3 regions of the Aquisalimonas asiatica genome follow, and region 3 is predicted to be linked to each of the others. Evidence: predicted binding sites of a transcription regulator. Region 3 holds the regulator's gene; each other region holds the start of a gene.
The links. Region 3 encodes sigma-54, which starts transcription at its own class of promoters, with help from an activator protein. Its sites were predicted from a motif close to TGGCANGNTNCNTGCTT; they were not measured.
Positions count from the first base shown of each region.

Region 1: BMZ02_RS10800 (CmpA/NrtA family ABC transporter substrate-binding protein) is a predicted target of sigma-54. The motif match lies at 3,083-3,099, and genes of this name have one in related genera.
Region 2: BMZ02_RS01300 (CmpA/NrtA family ABC transporter substrate-binding protein) is a predicted target of sigma-54. The motif match lies at 3,279-3,295, and genes of this name have one in related genera.

Region 1 is NZ_FOEG01000004.1:198,796-204,532, reverse strand. It holds gene nirB (nitrite reductase large subunit NirB) at 94-2,526, opposite strand; gene BMZ02_RS10800 (CmpA/NrtA family ABC transporter substrate-binding protein) at 3,224-4,516, shown strand; gene ntrB (nitrate ABC transporter permease) at 4,541-5,413, shown strand; gene BMZ02_RS10790 (ABC transporter ATP-binding protein) at 5,440-5,737, shown strand, end outside.
Region 2 is NZ_FOEG01000001.1:264,468-270,204, reverse strand. It holds gene BMZ02_RS01310 (YciI family protein) at 1-159, opposite strand, end outside; gene BMZ02_RS01305 (sigma-54-dependent Fis family transcriptional regulator) at 248-1,840, opposite strand; gene BMZ02_RS01300 (CmpA/NrtA family ABC transporter substrate-binding protein) at 1,857-3,230, opposite strand; gene BMZ02_RS01295 (OsmC family protein) at 3,575-4,111, shown strand; gene BMZ02_RS01290 (acyl-CoA dehydrogenase family protein) at 4,187-5,332, shown strand; gene BMZ02_RS01285 (FAD-dependent oxidoreductase) at 5,360-5,737, shown strand, end outside.
Region 3 is NZ_FOEG01000002.1:653,505-659,241, forward strand. It holds gene lptC (LPS export ABC transporter periplasmic protein LptC) at 1-86, shown strand, start outside; gene lptA (lipopolysaccharide transport periplasmic protein LptA) at 121-624, shown strand; gene lptB (LPS export ABC transporter ATP-binding protein) at 621-1,346, shown strand; gene BMZ02_RS07765 (RNA polymerase factor sigma-54) at 1,500-3,107, shown strand; gene hpf (ribosome hibernation-promoting factor, HPF/YfiA family) at 3,156-3,494, shown strand; gene ptsN (PTS IIA-like nitrogen regulatory protein PtsN) at 3,573-4,046, shown strand; gene BMZ02_RS07780 (HPr kinase/phosphorylase) at 4,043-4,546, shown strand; gene rapZ (RNase adapter RapZ) at 4,543-5,412, shown strand; gene BMZ02_RS07790 (PTS sugar transporter subunit IIA) at 5,409-5,737, shown strand, end outside.

The DNA of each region.
Region 1 (5,737 bases), on a different contig from region 3:
GTTGCGTGTTCTGGTTGGTGGTCGCGGCTCGCGCTGCTCCTACAGCCATCGCGACGTAGGAGCGGCGCAAGCCGCGACCCACCCTGACGGAACTCAGCCCGCCTTCTTCAGGGGCTCGAACTTCTCCTGGTGGTTCTTGCTGTAGAACTTCCAGGGATCGTCCTGGGCATGCTTCTGGGAGGCGTGGAAGCGTTCGGCCAGGGTCTGGCGGCCCTCGGCGTCTTCGACCACGCGGTCCTTCACGTAGCTGAGTCCCACCCGCTCGATCCAGGGCGCGGTGCGCTCCAGGTAGCGGGCTTCCTCGCGGTAGAGCTGCAGGAAGGCGGCGGCGTACTCCTTGACCTCCTCCATGGTCTCCACCCGGCACAGCACGTCGGTGGCACGCACCTTGACGCCGCCGTTGCCACCCACATGGAGCTCCCAGCCGGACTCAATGGCGACCACGCCGAAGTCCTTGATACTGGCCTCGGCACAGTTGCGCGGGCAGCCGGAGACGGCCATCTTGAACTTGTGCGGCGTCCAGGTGCCCCAGGTCATCTCCTCCAGCTCGATGCCGCAGGTGGTGGAGTCCTGGGTGCCAAAGCGGCACCACTCGGAGCCGACGCAGGTCTTCACCGTGCGCAGGGCCTTGCCGTAGGCGTGGCCGGAGACGAAGCCGGCATCGGAGAGATCGCCCCAGACACCGGGGAGCTGCTCCTTCTTCACGCCCAGCAGGTCGATGCGCTGGCCGCCGGTGATCTTCACCGTGGGCACCTCGTACTTCTCCGCCACCTCGGCGATGGAGCGCAGCTGCTGCGGGGTGGTGACGCCACCCCAGATGCGCGGCACCACGGAGAAGGTGCCGTCCTTCTGGATGTTGGCGTGCATGCGCTCGTTGACGAAGCGCGCCTGGGAGTCGTCCTCGGCGTCGTCCGGCCAGGTGGAGATCAGGTAGTAGTTCAGGGCCGGGCGGCATTTCTCGCAGCCGTCGTCGGTTTTCCAGCCCAGGCTGTCGAACACGGCGCGCAGGCTGGTGAGGCCGCCGTCGCGGATGGCTTCGCGCACCTGGTCGTGACTCATGTCGGTACAGCCGCACATGGGCTTGGCCTTGCCCGCCTCGTAATCACCACCCATGGTGGCGGCAAGCAACTGCTCCACCAGCCCGCTGCAGGAGCCGCAGGAGGCGGCCGCCTTGGTGTGGGTCTTGACGTCGTCCAGCGTGAACAGCCCCTCCTTGGTGATGGACTGGACGATATCGCCCTTGCAGACGCCGTTGCAGTCGCAGATCTGGGCGTCGTCGGCCAGGTTGGCCACCTGATTGACGCCCCCGTGACCGGCATCACCCAGGTGCGCCTGGCCGAACAGCAACGAGTCGCGGAAGTCGGCCACCGAGGTGCCGTCCTTCAGAAGCTGGAAGTACCAGGTGCCATCGCCGGTGTCGCCGTACAGGACCGTGCCGACAATGCGGTCGTCCTTGACGCAGACCTTCTTGTACACGCCCGCGTGAGGGTCCTGGTAGACGATGTTCTCCACGCGTTCGTCATCCTGGAACTCGCCGGCGGAGAACAGATCCACACCGGTGACCTTGAGCTTGGTGGAGGTCACCGAGCCCTCGTACAGCCGGAAGCCGTAGCCGGCAAGGTGGTTGGCACACACCTTCGCCTGCTCGAACAGCGGCGCCACCAGGCCGTAGCAGGTGCCACGGTGCTGCACACACTCACCCACGGCGTAGACACTGGGGTCGAAGGTCTGCATGGTGTCGGAGACCACCACGCCACGCTCGCAATACAGCCCCGCCTTTTCGGCGAGCTCCTTGTTGGGCTTGATGCCCACGGCCATGACCACGAGATCGGCGGCTTCCTCGCTGCCATCCTTGAAGCGGACGGTCTCGATGCCGTTTTCATCGCCGACGATCTCGCTGGTCTGCGCTTCCATGCGGAAACGCATGCCTCTCTCCTCCAGGGACTGTTGTAGATACCGGCCGGCGGTCTCGTCGAGCTGGCGCTCCATGAGCCACGGCATCAGGTGCACCACGGTCACCTCCATGCCCTGCTGCATGAGCCCGTAGGCGGCTTCCAGCCCCAGCAGTCCGCCACCGATCACCACGGCCTTGCGGTGCCTGCGGCTCGCCTCCAGCATGCTGTCCACGTCCTTCACGTCGCGGTACGAGACCACGCCGGGGAGGTCATGCCCCGGTACCGGAATCATCACCGGGTGGGAACCAGTGCCCAGCAACAGGCGGTCGTAGTCCTCGACGGTGCCGTCGGCAGCGAAGACCCGCTTGCCGATACGGTCGATCTCGATGATCTCCTTGCCCTTGTGAAACGTGATGCCGTGTTCGGTGTACCAGTCCTCACCGTTGAGCATGATCTCATCGAGCGTCTTCTCGCCCGCGAGCAGCGGCGAGAGCATGATGCGGTTGTAGTTGCCGTGGGGCTCAGCGCCAAAGACGGTAATGTCGTAGCGCTCCGGGGCGATGGTCTGCAATTCCTCGATGACCTTCATCCCCGCCATGCCGTTACCGACCAGAACCAGTTTCTCTTTCATGACGTCCTCCGTCAGGTCGTGCGTGCGCCGCCGTTGCCGCGTCCCCGCGCAATCGGCAAAAAAAAAGCGCTCACCGTGCCGGCTCCGTGTGCGGGACACGGGGCCGGCCTGGTGAACGCCGTTGTTCAATGGCAGCCGATCGATGGCTGCGGACACGCTTTGTTGTCGCCCCGATCAGTGGAGCGGATCGCGTGGTACCGAAGACTGATACAAGGACCGTGCCGACGATGGAGAAAACCGGGGAATGCCCTGCAATGACGGGGGTTCCGCGCGACGGGGCGGCCTTCGCACCAGGGCCGGCATCCCCGACAGGCGCCCCGCAAAGGTGCACTGCAACATGGCAGTGCATCATATCGGGGCAGAAACAGAACCACGCCCCTCGCAGACGACGCCAGGCCGCCACTTCCCTGCTCAGGGGACGGGCACGTTGACCCCACCCCGGGCCACCCCTTTCGAGGTATTTACTTGTAGTGATGCACCCCGATAACGCAGGAAAACGGCGCCCTGCACCCCAGAAAAAAATCTATCTATTTGTTTTTTAAACAAAACCCGAACCTGGCACAGGGCGTGCTACGTGTGAGCCGAGTCCGAGCCAACGGCGGTTCGGCTCCACAGACAACGGCAACGACGCCCGTCCCGTCCCCGCAACGCTGCGCGGGGATGCGACGGGCGTTTTTCGTTTGAGGGACAGGACACCATGAGCAACCACACCACCAACCACTTCAGCCGTCGGCGCTTTCTCCAGGGCATGGCGGCGGCCGCGGGCGGCGCCGCCATGCACAGCCTTCCGGGCGGTCTGGGCCAGCGCGCCTGGGCCTCGGGCAAGCCCGAGACCACCGAGGCGAAACTGGGCTTCATCGCCCTGACCGATGCGGCACCTCTGTTCATCGCCAAGGAGAAGGGCTTCTTCGCCGACCACGGCATGACCGACGTGCAGGTCCTGAAGCAATCCTCCTGGGGCACGGTCCGCGACAACCTGGTGCTGGGCTCCGGGCGCGGCGGCATCGACGGTTCGCACATTCTAACGCCCATGCCCTATCTCATGACCGCCGGGGTCGAGGACCGGGTGGGCATGTACGTGCTTGCCCGCCTGAACCTGGCCGGGCAGTGCATCTCCGTGGCCAACGAGTACAGCGACCTGAAGGTGGGCCTGGACACCACCGACTTTGCCAAGGCGTTGCGGGACAAGCGCGACGCCGGCGAGGAGGTGCGCGCCGCCATGACCTTCCCGGGCGGGACCCACGACCTGTGGATCCGCTACTGGATGGCCGCCGGCGGCATCGATCCGGAGCGGGACATCGACACCATCGTCGTGCCACCCGCGCAGATGGTCGCCAACATGCGCGTGGGCAGCATGGACGCTTTCTGCGTCTGCGAGCCCTGGAACCAGCAGCTGGTCAACCACGGGCTCGGCTACACCGCCAACACCACCGGCGAGCTGTGGCACAACCACCCCGAGAAGGCCTTCGGCATGCGCCAGGACTACGTGGACGAGAATCCCAACGCCACCCGCGCCCTGCTCATGGCCATCATGGAGGCGCAGATGTACTGCGCCGACCCGGACAACGTGGAGGAGGTGGCCGAGATCTGCGCCCGCCGCCGCTACGTCCACGCCCCCTACGACGACATCATCGACCGCATGCGCGGGGACTTCGACTACGGCAACGGCCGCGTGGTGGAGAACCATCCGGACCGCATGCGCTACTGGAGCGACCAAGCCTCCTACCCCTTCAAGAGCCACGACCTGTGGTTCGTGGTGGAGGACCAGCGCTGGGGCTACCTGCCCATGGACCTGGACCGCCAGGCCCTGGTGGACCACGTCAACCGCGAGGACCTGTGGCGCGAGGCTGCAGCCGAGCTGGGTGTGGACTCGGCAGCCATCCCCGACTCCACCTCCCGGGGCAAGGAGGAATTCTTCGACGGCAAGGTGTTCGATCCGGAGGACCCGGACGCCTACCTGGACAGCCTCGACATCAAGTACACCAGTTAACGGGCAACGCGAGAGGACTTCATCATGGCCACCGTACCCAACGACAATCGCACCGCACTGGCGCCGGTGAGCAACCGGCTCCCGTCCACGGACACACTGGCCCACAAGGCGGAGCAGGCGGGCAAGGGCCTCGTCAGCCACGTACTCCCGCCCACCATCGTCATCGGCGTCCTGCTGGTGCTCTGGGAGGTTCTCTGCCGGCAGCCCGGCGCGTTGCTGCCACCTCCCACCGAAGTGGTCACCAACACCTGGGAGCTGATCGCCAACCCCTTCTACGATTACGGCGGCAACGATGTGGGCATGGGCTGGCAGATCCTGGCCAGCCTGGAGCGCGTGGCCTACGGCTATCTGCTCGCGGTGGTGGTGGGCATCGGCCTGGGCGTCCTGGTGGGCAAATCCACCTGGGCCATGCGCGGGCTGGACCCGCTGTTCCAGGTGCTGCGCACGGTGCCGCCCCTGGCCTGGCTGCCCATCTCCCTGGCCGCATTCCAGGCCGCGGATCCGTCGGCGATCTTCGTGATCTTCATCACCGCCATCTGGCCCATCATCATCAATACCTCCGTGGGCGTGCGGAACATTCCCGAGGATTACCGCAACGTGGCCCGGGTGCTGCAGCTCAACGGCTGGGAGAACTTCACGAAGATCATGCTCCCCGCCGCCGCCCCTTACGTATTCTCGGGACTGCGCATCGGCGTGGGCCTCTCCTGGCTGGCCATCGTGGCCGCGGAGATGCTCATCGGCGGCGTCGGCATCGGCTTTTTCATCTGGGATGCCTGGAACGCCTCCATGCTGAGCGACATCGTCCTGGCCCTGGTCTACGTGGGCATCATCGGCTTCCTGCTGGACCGGCTGGTGGCCTTCATCGGCAATCTCGTTACTCGCGGCACGTCGGCCTGATCGGCCGACACGCAAGGAGAATCGACATGAGCAAGCATTATCTGACCATCGAGAACGTGGGCAAGACCTTCAGCAGCGGCCCGGTTTCCAACGAGGTGCTGGACAACGTCAACCTGACGGTGGACCGCGGCGAGTACCTGTCCATCATCGGCCACTCCGGCTGCGGCAAGTCCACGGTGCTGAACATCGTCGCCGGACTCCTGGAGGCGACCAGCGGCGGCGTCATCCTGGATGGCAAGGAAGTGAACAGCCCCGGGCCGGATCGCAGCCTGGTGTTCCAGAACCACTCGCTGCTGCCGTGGCTCACCGTCTACGAGAACGTGG
Region 2 (5,737 bases), on a different contig from region 3:
GAACCCGTCGGATGACGGCCGCAGGCCGGACGCATCCACCAGCACCCCGGCGCGTTCCAGCTCCTCGTGGAACTCGGCCATGGCGTTGACTCCGTCCGGATCGGGCATATCCCCCGACTCGATCCGGTCGTCCCCTTTCACGATGATCATGTAGCGCATTGCGACACTCTCCTCTCAACGATCACACGGATTTCATGGAGTGGTCGCACGGGGAAGGCGTGATTCGACACGGAGGGGCGGTGCCCGGTCAGTCCAGGCCCAGTTTCGTCAGGCGGTAACGGAACTGTCGTACACTCAAGCCGAGCATCTGCGCGGCCCGGGTCTTGTTGCCACGGCTTCGCGCAAGAGCCGAGCGGAGCTGGTCGGCCTCCGCAGGGTCCACCCGTTGATAAGGCCGGCCGAACACCGCTGAGTCTGCAGGTTCCGCATCACCCCCAACGTTCTGCTGCCGTGCCGTAGCGGCATCCGGAGGGACGTGCACGGGCCCGCTGACCGCGGACTCGTCGTTCAGGATGTGTTCGATTTCCGCCGCGGTGATCGTGGTACCGCGCGCAGTGATCACCGCCCGCTCCATGAGATTCTCGAGCTGCCGGATGTTCCCGGGCCATGGATAGCTCTGCAGCCGCGCCAGAACGCCCGGACCGAGGGTGACATCGCGGTGATGCCTGGCATTGAAGTCGTCGAGAAAATGCCTGGCGAGCTGCACGACGTCACCGGTCCGCTCCCGCAACGGGGGCAGGCGAATCGGTACCACGTTGAGACGATAGAACAGATCCAGGCGAAACTGCCCGAGATTCACGGCTTCCTGGAGATTGCGATGGGTTGCCGTGATGATGCGGATGTCCACGGAAATGTCGCGATCTCCGCCGACCCGCTGCACCTTGCGCTCCTGGATCAGGCGCAGCAGCTTTGCCTGCAGGTCCACATCCATATCGCCGATCTCATCCAGGAACAGCGTCCCGCCATCGGCCAGCTCCGCCTTGCCGGGGCGGTTCCGCACGGCACCCGTGAAGGCGCCGCGCTCATGGCCGAAGATCTCGGCCTCCAGCAGGGTCGCGGGAATGGCGCTGCAGTTGATGCAGATAAAGGGTCCCGGCGCCCGCGGGCCCTGCTCGTGGATATAGCGGGCAAACCGCTCCTTGCCCGTCCCCGACTCCCCGAGCAGCATGACAGTGACATCGTTGTCTGCCACACGGCCTGCCTCGTCGAGCACGGAACGCAACTGCGGGCTGTCTCCGAGAATGCCCTGATACTGCTGTTGTCTGGCAAGCGCTTCGCGCAGGGCCTCATTCTGATCCTCGAGCCACGCCGTGCGCTGATCCATCAGCGACCGGATGCGCAGGGTCTGGCCAAGCATTGCGGCCACAATCCGCAGCAACTGGATATCGGCCTGAAATCCGCGCGACCGCGCGCGCAGCCGGTGGCACCCCAGCACGCCGATGGGCATGGCATCCACCAGGATCGGCACGGCGATGAACGATACCGTCTCGTCCGGCAGCGTTGCCCGGTCCACCGCCCGGAAGAGGTGCTGCGGCTCCGCATCCACATCCTGAACCACGCAGACCCGGCCGGTGCGCATCACGTCACCGGTAATCCCCTCGCCGAGGCGATACACGCCCCGGTCGCGCTCATGCGGGCGCAAGCCGTATGAGTAGCGGATACGCAGGTGCTGACCGTCGTCGTCGGGCAGCACCACGCGGCCCCGGTTCAGGCCGACCAGCTCCGAGAGCAGGCGCAGCACGGCGGGGACCGTGGCTTCGGGCTGCAGGGAACGGCCCAGCAACTGAGCCGTTTCCAGCAGAACCAGCGACTCGCCGGGAAGCTCGCTATCGGTCGTCATGTGCACATGCGTTCGGTCAAGCGCGTACCTCGAAGCTCTCCAAGTAGCCCTCCGGATCGCGCGGGTCGAACTCCTTGCCCATGATGTCGTGGATCCGGTAGTTCTCTTCGGGGGCGTTGTAACCGAGCTCTTCCATGACCTCCCGGCACTCGGTTGCCTGGAACACCTCTTCGGCGATCTGATGGTAGTTTACATCCCCGTCAATATATCCCCAGCGCTTCATCTGCGTGAGCATCCATACCGCCATGGACTGCCAGGGAAAGGGGTCGAAATCGATCCGGTCCGGCATGTCCCTGATCTCGCCGAGTCCGTCCGCATACCGCCCGACCAGTATCTGCTCCATCACGGGCACCGGCTGATTGAGATACTGGCGCGGCGCGATGGCCTCCGCGATCTCCTTGCGATTGTCCGCCTCCGAGCTGAACTGCGTCGCATCCACGATAGCGCGGAACAGCGCGCCAAACGTGTTCGGGTGCGCATCGACCCAGTCCTCCCGGACCACGAAGGCACAACAGGGGTGACCGCTCCAGATATCCTTGGTCTGGGTGTGGATGAAGCCGGCCCCCTCCCACACGGCGCGCTGGTTGAAAGGCTCGGCCACGATGTAGCCGTCGATGTTCCCGGCCTGCAGGTTGGCCACCATCTCGGGCGGCGGCATCACCCGGAGGCTGACGTCGCGATCCGGGTCCAGCCCGTGCTCGGCGAGCAGATACCGGAGCAGGAAATTGTGCATGGAGTAATCGAACGGAATGGCGAAAGTGAAGCCTTTCCAGTCCTTCGGATCCATCTTGTCCTTGTGCTTGTTGGCCAGGGTGATGGCATTGCCGTTGATGTTCTCCACGGCAGGCATGGTCACGGGCAACCGGCTCGCGCCAACGCCCATACGGATGGACAGGGGCATGGGTGCCAGCATGTGCGCGGCGTTGAACTCGCCTGCGTCCATGCGATCCCGCACCACGGGCCAGCCGGCCACGCGTTCCAGGTTCACGTCCAGCCCGTAGCGCTCATAGAAGCCCATGGCGTCCCCCATGATGATGGGCGTCGCGCAGGTGATGGGCAGGAACGGGATGGTCATCTCCGTTTGCTCCAGTGGCCCCAGGTCGTCAGCAAGCGCAGACTTCAGCGCCCCCATGGGAAAGGCGGACGCCACGGCAGCCATTGCGGTGCCCCGGCCGACTGCGGCCATGAAGCGGCGACGACTGATGTCGTTGCCACCGAACAGCGCGCGTACCAGGGTGTTTTCCACGGCGCGATCGACGATGTCCTCGCGCGTGGCCGGCCGTGTGTCGTCCGCGCCGGCCGTGGCGGCCGGCGAGCAGCTGTCACAGGAGCAGTCGGCCCCGTGGCGCAGATCGGAGTGAGGACTGTAGGGGTCACCAAGACTTTTCATTGAACACTTCCTCGCGGTGGCGGGACGGTCAGGTTGTCACCACCGCTGCAGCAATCGCTGTGCCAGCGTGCGGCACTGCAGCGAATGCCGGGGCCTGAGCCGGATTTCGGCCACGCCGGGCGCCGGCTGAACAGGCCGGACAAAGCCGACAATGTCGACATTGGCCACATTGTCCCCTCTCGTTCCGCCCCCTCCGAAAAAGGATCAAACCACATTAGAAACAATCCGTATTTCACCGGTTTTATTAACCTTTTGTCGCCGCCCTTCCGGGTGCCGATGCGACTGGCACGGCTGCTGCAACGAGCCCGTCGAACTCTCATGACGCAAACACCCAGGAGGACGCGATGAGCGACGCCGCAGCAAACACCAAGCAGCCGTTACGCCCGATCGATCTGGAGGGGCTGAAGGCCCTGGGCGCGAAGGCGAAGATGGACCCCACCAAGGTCAACACGCTGAAGTCCCACACGGAGTGCGAAGGCATCTTTCGCATGATGACCTATTGCCGGGATCTGGACGGCCACCTGATCGATGAGCCGCCGACCCTGCTCGGCGAGAACAACGCACCAAACCCGTCGGAAGCCGCTCTGGCCGCCCTCGCCTCCTGTCTGCTGGTTGGCATCCACGCCAACGCCACCTACCAGGGCATCAAGGTCTACAAGCTTGAATGCGACCTGGAAGGCGACATCAACATCTCCAGCGTCTGGGGTGTCGGCGACACCGGCGAGAAACGCCTGGGATTCACGGAGATCCGTGCAACGTTCGACATCGACGCCGACTGCTCCCGCGAAGAACTCGAGGAGCTGGTTGCCTGGGCCGACAAGTGGTCACCGGTGGCGAACACCATGCGCAACCCGGTCCCGACCACCATGAGCCTGGCCTGAGACCGGCCAGCCGGCGCGGCGGTGCACAGCGCGTCGCCGCGCGCCCATCCCCCGTCAGATACGCCGGAGGTTCCCATGGCGGCTACCGCACAACCATTCCCCCACACGCCGGCGCCTGCACCCGGCATGGACGCCGATCACGCGCTTGAAAGCGGGATCGCGGAGCTCGTCCGGGATCAACTGGCGCCGCAAACGGTCGCGATCGACCGGCAAGGTGTCTATCCGTCGGGCTTCATGCACGCGTTCGGCGCGCTGGGCGGCTACAGCCAGCACATCCCTTCACACCGGAACGGCGCCTCCCACGACTTCCCACGTGCCATCAGCCTCATGGAGACCGTCTCCCGCGAGTGCATGTCCACGGGCTTCTGCGTCTGGTGCCAGGACGCCCTGGCGTGGTACCTGGAGAACGCCGACAACCCCGAAGCGAGACAGACCCTGCTGCCCCGCATCGCCAGCGGCGAATTGCTTGGTGGCACCGGCCTCTCCAACGGCATGAAGCACCTGGCCGACATCGAGGCGCTGAAGATCCGCGTCCGCCCCGTGGAGGGTGGCTACATCGCCAACGGCACCCTGCCCTGGGTGTCCAACCTGGCGGCCGAACACGCGTTCGCGGCGATCTTCCAGGTCGAGGACAGCGACCGGAAGGTCATGGCCGTGACGTTCTGTGACCAGCCTGGCTTCGCCCTGCAGCAGTGCGCCGAGTTCACGGCGCTGGAGGGCAGCGGCACCTACGCCTGCCACTTCCGCGATGCGTTCATCCCGGACGCCCACGTGATCACCCACGACATCAGCGGGTTCATCCCCCGCATCCGCTCCGGGTTCGTGCTGCTGCAGATGGGCATGGGGCTCGGTGTGGTCCAGGGCTGCATCGACATCATGCAGGAGATGGCGGCCACCCACGCCCACGTGAACCGCTACCTGGACGATCAGCCCGCGACGCTCACCGACGCGCTGGACGACGCGCGCAGCGCCACGCGCGCCCTGGGCCGCGAGATCGGTGATCCGTCCGATGAACTCTTCGCCGACGTCCTGCAGCTGCGCCACACGGCATCCGAGCTTTCCCTGCGCGCATCCCAGGCCGCCATGCTGCACGCCGGCGCCCGCGGCTACCTGGCCAACGCGCCCGGGCAACGCAAGCTGCGGGAGTCCTACTTCGTGGCGATCGTCACCCCGGCGATCAAGCACCTGCGCAAGGAACTGGAACGCCTCGGTGCCCACTGACACCCATCAACAGGAGAGCCAAAGGCCATGACGACTCCGTACCGACGCTACCTGTGCCGGGTTTGTGGATTCATCTACGACGAGGCGGAAGGCGACCCGGATGGCGGGCTGCCGCCCGGCACCCGCTACGAAGACATCCCCGACGACTGGGAGTGCCCGGACTGCGGCGTCACCAAGGCCGACTTCGAGCTCATTGATGACACCGGCGCCGAGGCGGCCGACACCGCCCCGGCACGGCAACCCGCCCATCACGACTTCGGCCACCCGGACCAGATCGTGATCATCGGCGGCGGCATGGCGGCGTGGGCCGTGGTGGAGGCCCTCCGGGCTACTGGCTCCAGCCGGCCGATCGCGATGATCTCGCGCTGCAATGCGGACGTCTACCCGAAGCCGCAGCTGTCCGCG
Region 3 (5,737 bases):
AGGGGGTCGGCGTCCGCGCCTACCTGGACCGTGAACTGGTGGAACTGCTGTCCGAGGTAAGAGGTCGTTATGATGCGCCGGAGTAATTCCGCAGTCCGCGCCTGGAGGCGCGCGCTCCCGTTGTGCCTGCTGCCGGCCCTGCTGATTCTGCTCGGCGCCGCCGGCGCGCAGGCCGAGCCGATCGACCTGGACGCCGACAACGCCGAGATCGACAACGCCCGGGGCGTCAGCGTCTACACCGGCAACGTCGTGCTCACACGCGGGCCACGCCGCATCACCGGCGACCGCATGACCGTACACCTGCGGGAGGACGACGCCGGCGATCAGGCGCTGGACCACGTGGTGGTGGAAGGCGAGCCCGCCGTCTACAACCAGCGGGGTGGCGAGGACCGCCGCCCCATCGAGGCGGAAGCGCCGCGCATGGAGTACTACGCCTCCGGCCCCGAGCGGGTCATCCTGCTGGAAGGCGCGCGGCTGACCCAGGGGCGGAACACGTTCACCGGCGAGCGTATCGAATACGAGGTGGCCGCCGACCGGGTGCATGCGCGCGGCGAGCCCGAGACCGGACGCCGCGTGCAGATCCGACTGTTCCCCGACGACGAGGACAACGGAGACGACGAGTGAGCCCGCCGCGCACCGAGAAGCTGGTGAAGACCTACCGCCGCAAGACCGTGGTCCACGGCGCGTCGCTGGAAGTCTCCAGCGGCGAGGTGGTCGGCCTGCTGGGCCCCAACGGCGCAGGCAAGACCACGTGCTTCTACATGGTGGTGGGCCTGGTGCAGGCCGACGGCGGGCGCATCGAGCTGGACGGCAACGACATCACCGACCTGCCCATGCACGTGCGCGCCCGCCGTGGCGTCGGCTACCTCCCCCAGGAAGCCTCGATCTTCCGCAAGCTCACGGTCATGGACAACCTGCTGGCGATTCTGGAAACCCGCCCCGAACTCAACCGGAAGCAGCGCCGGGAGCGCGCCAGAGAGCTGCTGGACGAGTTCAACGTCGGCCACCTGCACGATCAGAACGGCATCAGCCTCTCCGGCGGCGAACGCCGGCGGGTCGAGATCGCGCGGGCGCTCGCCGCCAACCCGCAGTTCATCCTGCTGGACGAACCCTTCGCGGGCGTCGACCCCATCTCGGTGCTGGACATTCAGGAAATCATCCGCCACCTGGCGGACCGGGACATCGGCGTACTCATCACCGACCACAACGTGCGGGAGACGCTCGGCATCTGCCAGCGCGCCTACATCCTCGCCCAGGGCGAAGTCATCGCCCGCGGCAGCTCCGACGAGGTCCTGGCGAACAAGCAGGTCCGCGAGGTGTACCTGGGCGAACATTTTCGCCTGTGATCTCGTGGCTTAGCACTTTCCAGGAGCCCACGCAAGTATCGGGCCAATGTTCTAACCGGCGACAGAGTCAGTTACGATAGGGTCATCAACCCACTCGCATGCAGGCCCGGCCTGACCCGCAGCCCGAGGGGCAGCAGGAGAGAGGCATCGCCAATGAAACAGTCGCTGCAGCTACGTCTCGGCCAGCAGCTCACCATGACACCGCAGCTCCAGCAGGCGATCAAACTGCTGCAGCTGTCGACTCTGGAGCTGCGCACGGAGATCCAGCAGGCACTGGATTCCAACCTGATGCTGGAGCCCGCTGACGAGCTCGACGAAGCTGACGAGGCGGCCGCTGACACCGACCGCGGCGACGACAGCGCCAATGCCGCCGATACCGACACCAGCACCGAGAACACGACCGACGCCCGGGAGTCCGGCGAAACGGACGGCGACGGCGAGGCAAGCGGTGGCGAAGCGACGGACACCGACACCGCTCCGGACGTCGCCGACACGATCGACGATCACGACGGCGCCGATGACAAGCCCGCCTCGGACCAGGCCGACATCCCCGAGGACCTGCCCCTGGATTCCGACTGGAACGACATCTACGACGGCAGCACCGCCTACAGCGCGCCCGCCGGCGAGGACGACCAGCGCGAGGCGTGGGAGAACCGGACCGCCGGCAGCAGCGGCGGCCTGCACGACCACCTGCTGTGGCAGGCTCAGCTGTCCCATTTCAGCGAACGGGACATGGCCATCGCCGAGGCCATCATCGACGGCGTCCGCGACGACGGCTACCTGGGCGTCACCATCGAGGAAATCTGCGAATCGGTGACTGACGGCGACGACCCCGTGGAGCCCGACGAGGTGGAGGCGGTACGCCACCTGATCCAGCGGTTCGACCCGCTCGGAGTAGCCTCCCTGGACCCCCGCGAGGCGCTACTGGTCCAGCTCGAGCAGTTCCCGGAAGACACCCCCTGGCTTGCCGAAGCACGGCTGCTGGTGGACAAGCACCTGGACCTCCTCGGCAGCCGCCAGCTCGGCCCCCTCACCCGCAAGCTCAAGGTCTCCCAGGAGGAGTTCGGCCAGGTACTGGAGCTGGTACGCACCCTGGACCCGCGGCCCGGCTCCCAGATCGGCACACCCGCGGCCGAGTACGTGGTGCCCGACGTCTACGTCCGCAAGGAGCGCGGCGCCTGGCGGGTGGAGCTGAACCCCGAGGCATCACCCAGGATCCGCGTCAACAGCTACTACGCCGGCCTCGTCCGCCGCGGCGACCAGGGCAACGACAACGCCACCATGCGCCAGCACCTGCAGGAGGCACGCTGGTTCATCAAGAGCCTGAAGAGCCGCAATGAAACGCTCCTCAAGGTGGCCACGTGCATCGTCAATCACCAGCAGGAGTTCCTGGAACAGGGCGAGGAGGCCATGAAGCCGCTGGTGCTGCGCGAGGTGGCGGAAGAAGTGGAGATGCACGAGTCCACCATCTCCCGGATCACCACGCAGAAGTACATGTACACGCCCCGCGGCACGTTCGAGTTCAAGTATTTCTTCTCCAGCCACGTGCATACCGTGGACGGACAGGAGTGCTCGGCAACCTCCATCCGCGCCCGGATTCGCCGGCTGATCGCCGAAGAGGACGCCCGCAAACCGCTCAGCGACAGCAAACTGGCCGAAATCCTGAAAAATGAGGGAATCGATGTGGCGCGACGGACAGTGGCAAAGTATCGTGAATCCATGTCGATTGCCTCGTCGAACGAACGAAAAAGGATTGCCTGAGGCAACACTGGGCCAGCCGTTTCCGGCTCTCATACGGGAGGAGTCTCTATGCAGATCGACATCACCGGGCACCATGTGGATCTCACCGAAGCACTGCGCGAGTACGTGCATTCCAAGATGGACAAGCTGGAGCGCCACTTTGACAACGTGGTCAACGTCCACGTGATCCTGACGGTGGAGAAGCTGCGGCAGAAGGCCGAGGCCACCATGCTGCTCAGTGGCGCCAAGCTTTACGCTGATGCCAGCGCCGAAGACATGTATGCTGCCATCGACGGGCTCATCGACAAGCTCGACCGGCAGGTGAAGAAGCACAAGGAGAAGGTGACCGACCACCGGCGCAACGAAGGCGCCCAGGCCAAGGCCCAGGGAGAGGGCGAAGAGGACTGAACAGCGCGCAGCGGCGGCCACCAGCGCGGGGCCGCCGCCGACTTCCGAAACCGCAGACACGACCCTGCGTGGACAAGCATGATCAAGATTGCCGACCTAATCACACCGGAGCGCATCGCCTGCGACATCCAGGTGACCAGCAAGAAGCGCGGCCTGGAAGTCCTCAGTGACATGGTGGCCGGCTCCGACTCCGCCCTGCCGGCGAACGCCATCTTCGACAAGCTGATCAGCCGCGAGAAGCTCGGCAGCACCGGGCTTGGCCACGGCGTCGCCCTGCCCCACGCCCGCATGGACGGCAATGACACGGCCACGGCGGCCTTCATCCGCACCAGCGAAGCCATCGACTTCGACGCCTTCGACAACGAACCCGTCGACCTCCTGTTCGCCCTGGTCGTACCGGAACATTTCACCGACGAACACCTCCAGATTCTTGCCCGGCTCGCCGAGATGTTCAGTGACCAGCCCCTGTGCCGCAGGCTCCGCGATGCCAACGACGCCGACGCCATGTATGAGCTGCTCAGGGACTGGGAGGCCGCCCAGGGGAGCACATGAGTGATCACGTGACCGGTGACACGGGCGCCACCGTCCCCGGCGTGCTGGTCAGCGTGCACGGCTGCGGCCTCCTCCTCACAGGTGACAGCGGCACCGGCAAGAGTGATACGGCGCTGCAGTTGCTCGGGCGCGGCCACCGGCTGGTCGCGGACGACGCCGTCGCCCTGTGCGTCGAGGGCGGGCGCGTGATCGGCCGGGCACCTGCCGCACTGGCGGGCCTGCTGGAGGTCCGCGGCCTTGGCCCGCAGTCTGTCACCCACCTGTTCGGTGGCCACGCCGTCCTGGCGCAGGCCGCAGTGGACCGGGTGATCCGGCTGATGCCACCTCCGTCCTGGGCCGACTGGCCGCGGCTGACACCCACGGTTGACGACACCGTGCTGGCCGACAGGCCGGTACCCCGTGTCACCCTGCCCGTGTCTCCGGAACGTCCTCTTGCCCTGCTGGTCGAAGTCGTCGCCCGGCTACACGCCGGCGGTCAACTGACAGGAGGTACGGCATGAGCGAAGGCACTCGGCTGATCATCGTCAGCGGGCTGTCCGGCTCCGGCAAGACCGTGGCGCTCCACACGCTGGAGGACAGCGGCTGCTACTGCATCGACAACCTGCCGGTGACCATGCTGTCGTCCTTCGGCAAGCACATCACCAGCCTGGAGCAGGACACGGCCAGCCACTTCGCCGTCGGTGTCGACGCCCGCAACCGCATGACGGACCTGGAAGCATTCTCCGGCCTTCTTGCCGAGCTGGAGTCCGTCACCGGGATCCGCCCGGAGATTCTCTTCCTCACCGCCGACGACGACACACTGATCAAACGCTTCTCGGAGACACGCCGCCGCCACCCGCTCAGTACCGGCGACATCCCCCTGGCGGACGCCATCGACCGGGAACGCCGCCTGCTGGTGCCCATCCAGTCACGCGCGGACCTGGTGATCGACACCACGGCAACCACACTGCACCAGCTGCGGGAACTGGTCCGCGAGCGGCTCATCGGCCACTCCCGGCAGCTGTCGCTGCTGTTCCAGTCGTTCGGCTTCAAGCACGGTGTTCCCAGTGATGCGGATTTCGTGTTCGACGTGCGCGTGCTCCCCAACCCGCACTGGGAGCCACACCTGCGCCCGCTCACGGGGCTGGACCCGGCCGTGGCGGAGTATCTGTCGTGCCACGCAGAGGTCGAGGCGATGTTTGCCGACATCCGCGATTACCTGGAGCGCTGGATTCCGGCGTTCAAACGGGAGAACCGCAGCTACCTGACGGTGGCCATCGGCTGCACCGGCGGGCAGCATCGCTCGGTCTACCTGAGCAACCGCCTGGCGGACCATTTCCGTGACGGCACCCAGGACGTGAGCATGAGACACCGGGAGCTATCATGAGCGTCGGCATCCTGCTGGTTACCCACAACCGCATCGGCTGCGAACTCCTGGAGACGGCCAAGGAGACCCTTGGCTTCTGCCCGCTGCAGACCCGGGCCCTGGGCGTGCTCCAGGACATGGACCCGGCGGAGATGATGCGTCACGCCGAGGCGATCGTCGACGAGCTCGATGACGGCGACGGCGTCCTGGTGCTTACCGACGCCTACGGTTCGACGCCCAGCAACGTCGCATCCAGCCTTGCCAGCGACCAGCGCATCACCGTCGTGGCCGGCGTCAATCTGCCGATGCTGCTGCGCATCTTCAATTACCCCGGTCTGCACCTGGC